One region of the Paenibacillus sp. WG02 genome, then DNA from elsewhere that is predicted to be linked to it. Evidence: riboswitches for the same ligand, from Rfam matches in the RefSeq annotation. Region 1 holds a riboswitch; each other region holds the start of a gene.
The links. A riboswitch is a leader RNA that binds a small molecule or an ion and turns the genes downstream of it on or off. The one in region 1 is predicted to bind cobalamin.
Positions count from the first base shown of each region.

Region 1 (3,273 bases):
CCTACTGCGAAGATTTCGGCCAAGCCTTCCGCACCAACCTCTGCTTGGAAGTCGGGGTGTGCGAGTATGGCTTTCGGCTCTGAGCCGAATAGAAGCACACTATTTTGATGAGAATAAAAAAGCGGCTTTACACCGAGCCGATCTCTGACCAAATAAAGGGATTGTTCTTGATCATTCCAGGCCGCGAAAGCGAAAATGCCATTAAGCCGGTCTACACAAGCTCTCCCCCATTCAATAAAAGCAACAAGCAGCACTTCTGTATCACAGTTTGTGCGGAAATGATACCCACGAAGTTCGAGCTCTTTTTTGAGTTCTGGGGCGTTATAGAGTTCGCCATTATATACGATCGTGTACGTGTAGTCTCCTTGTTTCCGTACCATGGGCTGAGCGCCGTTTTCCGGATCCATTACACTAAGACGTCGATGACCGAGGGCACAATGCTGTGAAATCCAAGTACCAGAAGCATCAGGTCCGCGCAAATGGAGCGTTTCCGTCATATTTTCTAGAATGGACGGGTACCCGGTCAAGTCTTTCCGCCAATCTATCCAACCCGTTATTCCGCACATAGACGTTCCTTCCTTTCCTTATAAAGAGAGCATGATGATAAAGGGTATGCAAACGGAAGGTATATAATGTCTGTCCAGAATGGGATGGGCGCAGACAACTGGACGGATTTTGTGTTTTGTAGACAGGCCTGATACAATAAACCCAATTCTTACTTATTAAATGACAAAGGTGATGACTATGAAAAAGAAACACTCCAAAGCACAAATTGACTATTTGGCATCAAGAGAGCATTTTCTGCAAATCAGCAACCAAGCGGATAAACGAATAGTGGAATTAAAAGAGGAAGGTAAAGAAGTTGGGCAGGCAGAAATGGAAGAAATCATTGAGCGTGTCGGCTTGCATCGTGCTTACAATGAACTTACCCAAGCGGAGAATGTCTTGATCAACTGGACACAAACGGCTATCAAAACCGAACCGGAATTTATTCAAAACCGCACTAATTTTGAGGAATTGTACGAAAAAGTCAAAACAGATGCAGAAGCAAGAGGCGCGATTCTTAATCTTGCCATGCGTTTAAATTTAGAGCTTGCGTGACATTCTAAAGAGGTAGTGCCATTCTTTCTTCAGGAGGCGAATGCTCATGGATAGTCATTTCATTAGCAAGCTGCACGACAAGCAGAGGAAAGCCGCGAAGAATTTCAGGACGCAAGGTGACGGTGAGCCAGGCAGTAATTTGCCGCACAAGAAGCACTAAGTCTAATGGCACCATCGAAAGCCTGTAGGGAGATTTCCTTACAGGCTTTTGCTTTGTTTCCTTCTCCGCTGTCCTTAATGGGTAGTTTATACAGCATATTTGGCGCGGTATCTCTCCATACTAATCAAGTGATCATTATTTCAACTCAGAGGAGGATTAATCCCATTATGAGCAAAAAGAAAAGTATGGACCAGCGAACACAAAGCACAATCGATCATTCGAAGCAATCTTCTCGCATACAGTCCAATCTGGATTCAACAGAGCCTGGAAAGCACCAACCGAATCGTCCTTCCGTTTAAATGCAGCGATTTGAATTTGAAAATACAGCTTCCGAGGAAGTCCCTACCATTTGGTGGGGCTTTTTCCTTGTTTGTAAATAGAGTATGAGGTAAGATGAGATTTGAGTTTAAAAGATTTGAATAAACTCGGTCACAATTTCATATCCGAAATAGGTGCTTACCTTTCGCTATCCAAGCGCAGCGTAAGCTTAATAGGGAAGATCGGTTTGAAGCCGACGCGGTCCCGCCACTGTAACAGAGGAGTCAACGTCTCGAATGCCACTGATCGACCGATTGGGAAGGCTGACGTTCGATGAAGATCCTGAAGCCAGGAGACCTGCCTATTTCAGCAGCACATTTTATATACCTACGGGAGATAGGGAGGTGTTCTTATGAGTACGTGGGATCTATCAACAGTCCAACATCATGTGCTTATCTGTAACGGAGGATCTTGTCTGAAACATTCAGGAGATGAAACAACGCTAGCCATCCGAGATGAAATTTCGAAGCACGGAGCCGAGCACCTAATACATACAACTCGGACTAGATGTAATGGCCGCTGCCAGGACGAAGGTGTAGTTATAGTGTATCCGCAAGGGATTTGGTACAAGGAAATGACACCAGAGACGGGTAGAAGGCTTGTGAGAGAGCATTTACTAGAGGGGAAACCACTCGAGGAACATATGATTTATAGCTTTGAGGAGCGCTTTGTGCCAACTGGAATAGGAAATAAGGGTATTAGTCGCATACAAAGTAAATAATCAGATAATGAAAATTTAAAAAGGGGGCTATCCCGAAAGGTTAATAACCTTTTTTGGGAATCTACCTTAAAGCACGTATCCAAAAGGACTTCCGCCAATAGGGGGAGGTCCTTTTTGGTCATATATGCGCGTTTTCCGCGCTTATTGGTTCGGACGCTCTTGAATAAGCGCGAATAACGCGCTTATTTGTCATACTTGTTAAGAATGACAAGCAACTACGGTGGGAGGGCCTATCATTGATAGATGGTTGCATGATGCTATACATAAAGAGGCTGTCCCTCTAATCACAGTTGGGACAGCCTCTTTATATATGTCATTGGTTATCATTATGCAAAGACTTTTTGCAATAATGTTGTAAAGTCATTCACATTCCTTGGTGCCGAGACTCCCTGACGGCAAGCTTCAGGCAGTGCATCCCACAGATCTAGCAGCATGGGCCTGTCAAGTCCAAGACTATGAAGTGCCTTGCTATCTTTGAATATTTCATCTGGCGTGCCTTCCATGACGCACTGTCCCCGATCCATCACCAGAATCCAATCAGCCCACGAATAAGCTAGGTTCATGTCATGGGTGGCCATGACTAACGTGATTCCGCGGCTATGGATCCGGTCCAGTTCCTCGACAAGCTGTTGTTCCGATATCCGATCCAGATAGGCCGTTGGTTCATCCAGCAGCAGCAGCTTTGGTTCAAGCACGAGCACGCCGGCTAAGGCTACTCGTTTCTTTTGACCGAGACTCAAGTGGTGAATGGGAGTGTGTGCTAAGTGTTCAAGTCCCATCGTTCGTAATATAGCTTCTCCTCGCTGAGTAATCTCAGGCTCAGGGACGGCGGCATTCCGCAGACCGTAGGTGACATCCTCATAGGGAGTATTCAGAATGAGCTGCTGTTCCGGATCCTGAAAGACAAGTCCAACGTCTTGACGTAATTGTTTGAGCTCTTTGCGTTCGTAAGTTAAAGGCTTGTTTTTCCATA
Region 1 is NZ_AP036016.1:1,882,973-1,886,245, forward strand. It holds gene asnB (asparagine synthase (glutamine-hydrolyzing)) at 1-566, opposite strand, end outside; gene ACBP55_RS08920 (hypothetical protein) at 745-1,101, shown strand; gene ACBP55_RS08925 (DUF4023 family protein) at 1,148-1,261, shown strand; gene ACBP55_RS08930 (hypothetical protein) at 1,429-1,560, shown strand; cobalamin riboswitch at 1,695-1,898, shown strand; gene ACBP55_RS08935 ((2Fe-2S) ferredoxin domain-containing protein) at 1,932-2,300, shown strand; gene ACBP55_RS08940 (energy-coupling factor ABC transporter ATP-binding protein) at 2,627-3,273, opposite strand, start outside.

Region 2 (3,273 bases), 3.4 Mb from region 1:
GTATACTTGAAACGGTTAGCTGCATAACGATTCACAATGACATAGATAAGTCCATCTTTGCGAAGCGCTTCATCGATGTCCGCTTTCTTAATACCATAGAAATTCCCGTCAATTTCAACAGTTTGAAAAAATTCACCTGCAATGTCACTATCGATGAATACTTTGCGGGAGATGAAATTATAATCCTTCCCGTTGATTTCTTTGGGTCTAGGTGTTCGAGTTGTGTAGGAGACGACAGATGAGAAACCAAGCTCTTTGGCAATGTGATGGGCAATTGTTTTACGACCAGAACCGCTAGTACCCGTAAAGACAAACACCAATCCATTCGTTTCATGACTGCTCATATCAATTCCTCCTTCATAGAATGAAAGCGATATCTTGATAGATTCATTATAGTACGAAAATTCTGAAAATTAAAGAAATACTTTCTCGTTTTGATAGGAATCAAAGGGTGAAAATACGTTATAATAGATAGCATCACTTCGTTTAATGGAAAGGAACCTAACTATGCCTAAATATGCGAATTTAAGTGCGGAAGCAACGGAATTTTTACGTCAAAAAACGGGAAGCAGTCACTTAGAGTGCTATACCTATATTGACCCGGAGCGTGGGGAGGATAGTTTTTTTATCGTTAAAACGATCAACAAGGTCATTCAAGTTTCTTTTGCGGAAATTACCTATAATCCAAGCAGTTACCAGAGTCTGATGGAAGGACTCTACCAGGCCATCTATGAATAAATACGTGACAACCCTATCGATAGATGGTAGGATGATCGTAATTGCATATCAATGGAATTAGGTGCCATATATCCATTCGGATGTATGGTTAAAAGGGAAGACCGGTGAAATACCGGCACGGACCCGCCACTGTGAATATCGCCGTTTATTACGGTAACTCCTTGCAACATGCCACTGGGTAACAACCTGGGAAGGTGCAAGGGGATGATGAAGTCAGGAGACCTGCCTAATTCAACAACACATGAACCCTACGTGGAATTAGGGAGTGTTAGAGAGCGGTTACTTCTGGTTTTATTAACTGTCGTAATTTACCAAGCATTTCTAACATGACTTATGTTAGGGATGCTTTTTTTGTTTGTGTAATAACGGGGGAAGGGTGTTACAAAATGTCAGGAAAACTGCTTATTATCGGCTTTGGGCGGGGAGTTTTGAACATATCACGAAGCGTGCACGGGAAGCGATTGGGGAAAGTGAAGTCATCATCGGATATAACACCTACGTGGATCTTATCGCAGGTCTGTTAACCGAACAGCAAGTAGTTCGAACCGGCATGACGGAAGAAGTGAGTCGTGCGCAAGAGGCTGTGCGGCAAGCGAAGCAGGGTAAGAAAGTAGCCGTAATTTCCAGTGGAGACGCTGGAGTGTATGGGATGGCCGGTCTTGTCTATGAGGTATTGATGGAACAAGGCTGGACACGTGAGAATGGCGTTCAAGTGGAAGTGATTCCGGGCATTTCTGCTGTTCATTCGGCTGGATCTCTGCTAGGGGCACCAATTATGCATGATTCTTGCACCATCAGCTTAAGTGATCATCTGACGCCATGGGAGCTGATTGCGAAGCGGGTTGAGGCAGCAGGAATGGCAGATTTCGTCATTGCCCTCTATAACCCGCGAAGCGGTAGACGGACCAGACAAATCGTGGAGACGCAGCGCATTCTCCTTAAGCATCGATCTCCTTCAACACCTGTTGGGATTGTTAAAAGCGCGTATCGAGACCGCGAGCATGTGGTTGTGACGACGCTTGCTGATATGCTGAATCATGATATTGGCATGTTAACGACCATTATTATTGGCAATTCCGCTACTAAGCTGTATGACGGTCTCATGATTACACCACGCGGTTACCAGCGGAAATACACCTTAGGGGCTGAAACACAGCCGCTTAAACCACATCAAAGGTTGAAATCTGAAGCTGAGCCTTGGGCTTTGGAACAACTGGATGGGCAGGACTTAGATGAATCTTTGGAGGAGTTTGATGAAGAAGATGAACTTATGGATGCTGAGGTGACTGAGAGTAAAGAACCGTCCCAGCTAAAGTCATCGCCCAATTTGTCACCTAGCAACTCCTTACAACTTGCAATGGAAGCCCTGCAGCTAGTATCCAAAGGGACTAAAGAGGTGTCTTTTGAATTTGACAATAAGCTGACTGCGACCCAATCGATCTTTGAGTTTGCCGTAAGCCCGGGTATCGCGAATAAAAAGTTAACAGCTGCCCAGTTGTGTGCGTTAGGCGAGATTGTCGGAGATCGTGGAGACATCGAATACTCCCCGCATCATCAACTGATTGTTCGTGTGCAAACCAATAACCCTAAGCAGATTACATCCGAACTAAGTGCACTTGGTTTATTGTTATCACCGATTGGTGATGTTGCTCAAATCAAAGCATGTGACTTTTGTAATTTGGAAAAAGGCGAGTCTATTCCTTATGCGGAAGCCATCCATCATCGAATTGGCAATCTAGAAGTACCAAAAGAGTTGAAAATTGGCTTTAACGGGTGTGGCATGGCTTGTTATGGAGCTGTTCAGCAAGATATCGGCATCGTCTATCGCAAAGAGAAATTCGATCTATTTCTTGGCGGAAAAACAGTAGGTCGAAATGCACATGCGGCTCAACCCGTTGCAGAAGGAATTGCTCCTGAGGAGCTTGTCGACTTAGTGGGCAGGATCGTGGAACGTTACCAAAAAGAAGGACATCCGAACGAACGGTTTCATAAATTTTTCAAGCGTGTCAAAGAAATTGAAGGCTACCGCCATCAAGAAATGGTAGGTTTCGTCATCGAAAATGCCATTTGCGGCGATTAGGATTAGGGGGAAATAAGGATGAATGCTGTTTTATTTGTGGGTCATGGGAGTCGGGAAGAAGGCGGGAATGAGGAAGTTCGCCTCTTTGTATCAGAAATTGCGAGTAAGATGAAAGAGCAAATTGTCGAGACCTGTTTCCTGGAATTTGTTCAACCAACGATCATGCAAGGAATTGACCGCTGTGTTGAATTAGGGGCCACTCATATTGTTGTCATTCCGATTATCTTATTTGCGGCTGGGCATGCGAAAATTCATATCCCGTCTGCTATTGATGATGCGAAATTAAAATATCCATTGGTGAAATTTACATACGGCAGACCGATTGGGGTACATGAACAAATTCTGGATATTTTATCTTCAAGGGTTGAGGATCTCGGAGTTCAAGTGAAGGAAGATCTGGGTGAAACAGCGCTGCTCATCGTTGGGCGTGGAAGCAGTGATGCAGATGCGAATAG
Region 2 is NZ_AP036016.1:5,256,556-5,259,828, reverse strand. It holds gene ACBP55_RS24095 (guanylate kinase) at 1-344, opposite strand, end outside; gene ACBP55_RS24090 (hypothetical protein) at 508-738, shown strand; cobalamin riboswitch at 781-982, shown strand; gene cobJ (precorrin-3B C(17)-methyltransferase) at 1,115-2,818, shown strand; gene ACBP55_RS24080 (sirohydrochlorin chelatase) at 2,837-3,273, shown strand, end outside.
Region 2: linked by a shared signal. The riboswitch ahead of cobJ (precorrin-3B C(17)-methyltransferase) and the one ahead of ACBP55_RS08935 ((2Fe-2S) ferredoxin domain-containing protein) in region 1 are both predicted to bind cobalamin.

Region 3 (3,273 bases), 3.4 Mb from region 1:
GCCCCCGAGGAGACACCGAGTGCATAAGGATCCGCAAGTGGATTGCGCAGCACACCTTGAAAGGCTGCCCCTGCGATTGAGAGTGAAGCCCCTACTAGAATCCCCAGTAATACACGTGGAAATCGTACTTTATTGATGATTTGTTCGGACGACTGCGGCCAAGTGGCATGGATGTGATCTCCCAGCCAAGGGATATGCTTGGCGAGAATACTGGCTATTTGCAGGACCGGGAGATTTGCGGTACCCAGCGACAAGCTCGCCACAATAGAAAGAAGAAGGAGTATAACCCCTACTCCTCCCCATAGCATTAATTTTCTTTTCATTTTATTTCACCAGTTCAGGATAAATGCCTTTCGCCATTTCAAGCAACCCGTCGGTCAGTCTTGGGCCTGGACGGCTAAGCATGTTTTGGTCGAGGCCAATCACCTGCTTGTTCTTCACGGCATCAATGGCATCCCAACCGCTTCGTGTGCGGATAATTTCATCTAGTGGTTTCTTACTTTTACTATCGACAACACCATTAGCGAACAGAATTACACTTGGGTTTTGTTGAATGATTTTCTCTTCACTGATTTGGTACCAGCCATTTTTGTCCCCTGCAACGTTAACACCACCAGAAATCTTGATCAATTCATCCATAAACTCGCCACTGCCCACTGTCCATCCCGGGGCAAATTCAATGTAAACCTTTTTCTTGTTCTCTTGCTTCACGTCTTTCACTGCATTAACAACCTTTTGACGGTCCGCTTTCATTTTAGCAACCACTTTTTCCGCTTGCTCCTGATGATCCGTAATTATTCCGTACGTTTGAATATTCGCAATGGCATCATCCACTGTTTTAGGCTCCACTTTAAACACGTTGATATTCAAAGCACGCAGCTTTTCTACCGTATCGGGATTCATCGAAACCCCCGTAAAAACGACATTAGCGTTTGCTGCGATAACCGCTTCTTGGTTAGGCTTCGTTATGCTGCCAAGCTTTGGCTTCGTTTTCGCTGCTTCTGGATAATCATCATAATCAGATACACCAACAATATTAGCTTCAAGCCCAATTGCAAAAAGGGCTTCAGTCTCCGCCGGGGAGACAGATGCAATACGCTCAGGCGCTTTATCAAATGTAAACTCCTTGCCCGTAGCATCCTTTATTTTCAAAGGATAAACCGTCTTCTTGGCTGCTGCTGTTGTTGGTGCCGCCGTTGCAGCAGGGGCTTTCGTCCCCTCCCCGCCAAGCTTAGACGGATTAGAGATTTCCGTTTCCTTTTTACCGCAAGCTGCGAGACTCATTGCTGTTGCTAGCGCTACTGTAAGAATAAATGCATTTTTTACTGAATTCCTTTTCATCTGGTAAACCCTCTCTCTGAACAATTTATTTCGATTGAACCCAAGGATAAACGGCTGCGCCGTCTCTCAGAGACGAGCGCGTTTGTCAAGGTTGATGTGGAGCAAAAGTATAAAACTTATACTTTCTTATCAACTAACAAAAAAGCCCCTTTGTTCTCGAAGGAACAAAGGGGACGATAAATCGCGGCGCTCAGCAACCCTTACGGTTGCTTCCTGATTTAACGCGATCCTTTTCCTCGAAGGATGTCGTAAACGGCACCATAGGCAGGTATCCTGACTCTCCCGGCAACTCATGCCTGGATTACAGTGGCGGGACCGCGCCGGACTTTAACCGGCTTCCCTTTTAAGTGGCAATCTCTAGTAATGAGCTTACCAGCACCTATGGCTGCATATTTTACTATCAATCTATTTGTCGATTATAGACTTCTTGTTACTTTTGTGCAATTACTTTGAGCACTTGCTTCGACTCATTCATCTTCGGAGCATTTTGAGGAATAAAAGCTACCAAGCCTTTCCCTTCAAAACCTTGCTCTTTCATCCATTTGTTTCCTGCAAGTGGAATACCATAAAGATGTTTTTCAGCAGGCTTGCCCTCTTCCGCTATTTGAATAACGCCATCCGGATAATCTTCTGGTTTGATCGTATCATCCAAAGAAACGAAACCTGCTTGATTACTTAGTGATTTGAATTGATCTTCAGCAAGAATGAAGATACCGTTGCCTCCTGCTGCCAGCTCCACAATCATTTTTTCCAACGAAAATATAGGGGATGTATTGACTTTGACTGTAGGAACCTCGCCAACCTTGGATTTCAATGAACTCTCCAGCTTGTCCCCCGCTTCACTTGGAAAACCATTAGCACCCATAATAAATATAGATACATCCGGCTTCGGCCCGCCGCAACCCGTAAGCATCACCATAAGACCCATCATCATAACCAACAGCCATTTCACTTTCATGTTGTGAGCGTACCTCCGTTTGTTATCTGAATCCATCGATAGTCGTGAGAAAAGTCGGTTTTCACCGACTTTTTTTCCCATTATGCATATATTCATTTATTTTTTGGTCTAGCATTGTACTCAATTCAACGACGGATTCCGATGTCATTTCTTCCCCGTCAAAAACCATCTGTTCTAACCTGCGTCGCAGAGAATGAATCTCTTCTTCTAATAAGGTAAGGGAGTTTTGCTTCTTCGCACGCTTGGTTAACCAACGTTGTCCGAAATCCTGTTCACGAATTTGAAAATGTTTTTGATAGGTTGATAGTTGATATTCCATAAAAGCCATGCTCATCCCTCCTTACTACAAGAATACCAGTTTTCATCAATAATGAACATATTTATTTACGTTATAGATTACAATTTTCTCATAAAATTACCAATTCTCTCTAATGCTTCATTTAGTTGAGAAACACTATAGGCATATGAACAACGAAGGAAGCCTTCTCCGCCTAAACCAAACACATCTCCAGGCACTGCAGCAACCTTTGACTCAAATAATAACCGCTGAGCAAACTCTTCTGAAGTTAATCCGGTTGCGACTATACTTGGAAATGCATAGAAAGCGCCCTGCGGCTCATGGCATTCGAGACCAATATCTCGGAACCCTTTTACAATCAGACGTCTGCGTTGGTTATAAGACTCGATCATCCGATCTTTCTCTTCCAAGCCGTTCGTCAACGCCTCGTGAGCAGCAACTTGACCCATCACCGGTGCGCACATCACCGTATATTGATGAATTTTGGTCATCGCCGAAATAAGCTCATGGTGACCGCAAGCATATCCCATCCGCCAGCCTGTCATGGCAAAAGCTTTGGAGAACCCGCTAACCAAAATTGTCCGATCTTTCATGCCGGGAATAGCCGCGAAGCTCACGTGCTTCTGACCATAAGTCAACTCTGCATATATTTCATCGGAAATGACAATAAGATCGT
Region 3 is NZ_AP036016.1:6,903,890-6,907,162, forward strand. It holds gene ACBP55_RS31200 (FecCD family ABC transporter permease) at 1-323, opposite strand, end outside; gene ACBP55_RS31205 (ABC transporter substrate-binding protein) at 325-1,341, opposite strand; cobalamin riboswitch at 1,588-1,739, opposite strand; gene ACBP55_RS31210 (type 2 periplasmic-binding domain-containing protein) at 1,772-2,299, opposite strand; gene ACBP55_RS31215 (aspartyl-phosphate phosphatase Spo0E family protein) at 2,361-2,627, opposite strand; gene ACBP55_RS31220 (aminotransferase class I/II-fold pyridoxal phosphate-dependent enzyme) at 2,696-3,273, opposite strand, start outside.
Region 3: linked by a shared signal. The riboswitch ahead of ACBP55_RS31205 (ABC transporter substrate-binding protein) and the one ahead of ACBP55_RS08935 ((2Fe-2S) ferredoxin domain-containing protein) in region 1 are both predicted to bind cobalamin.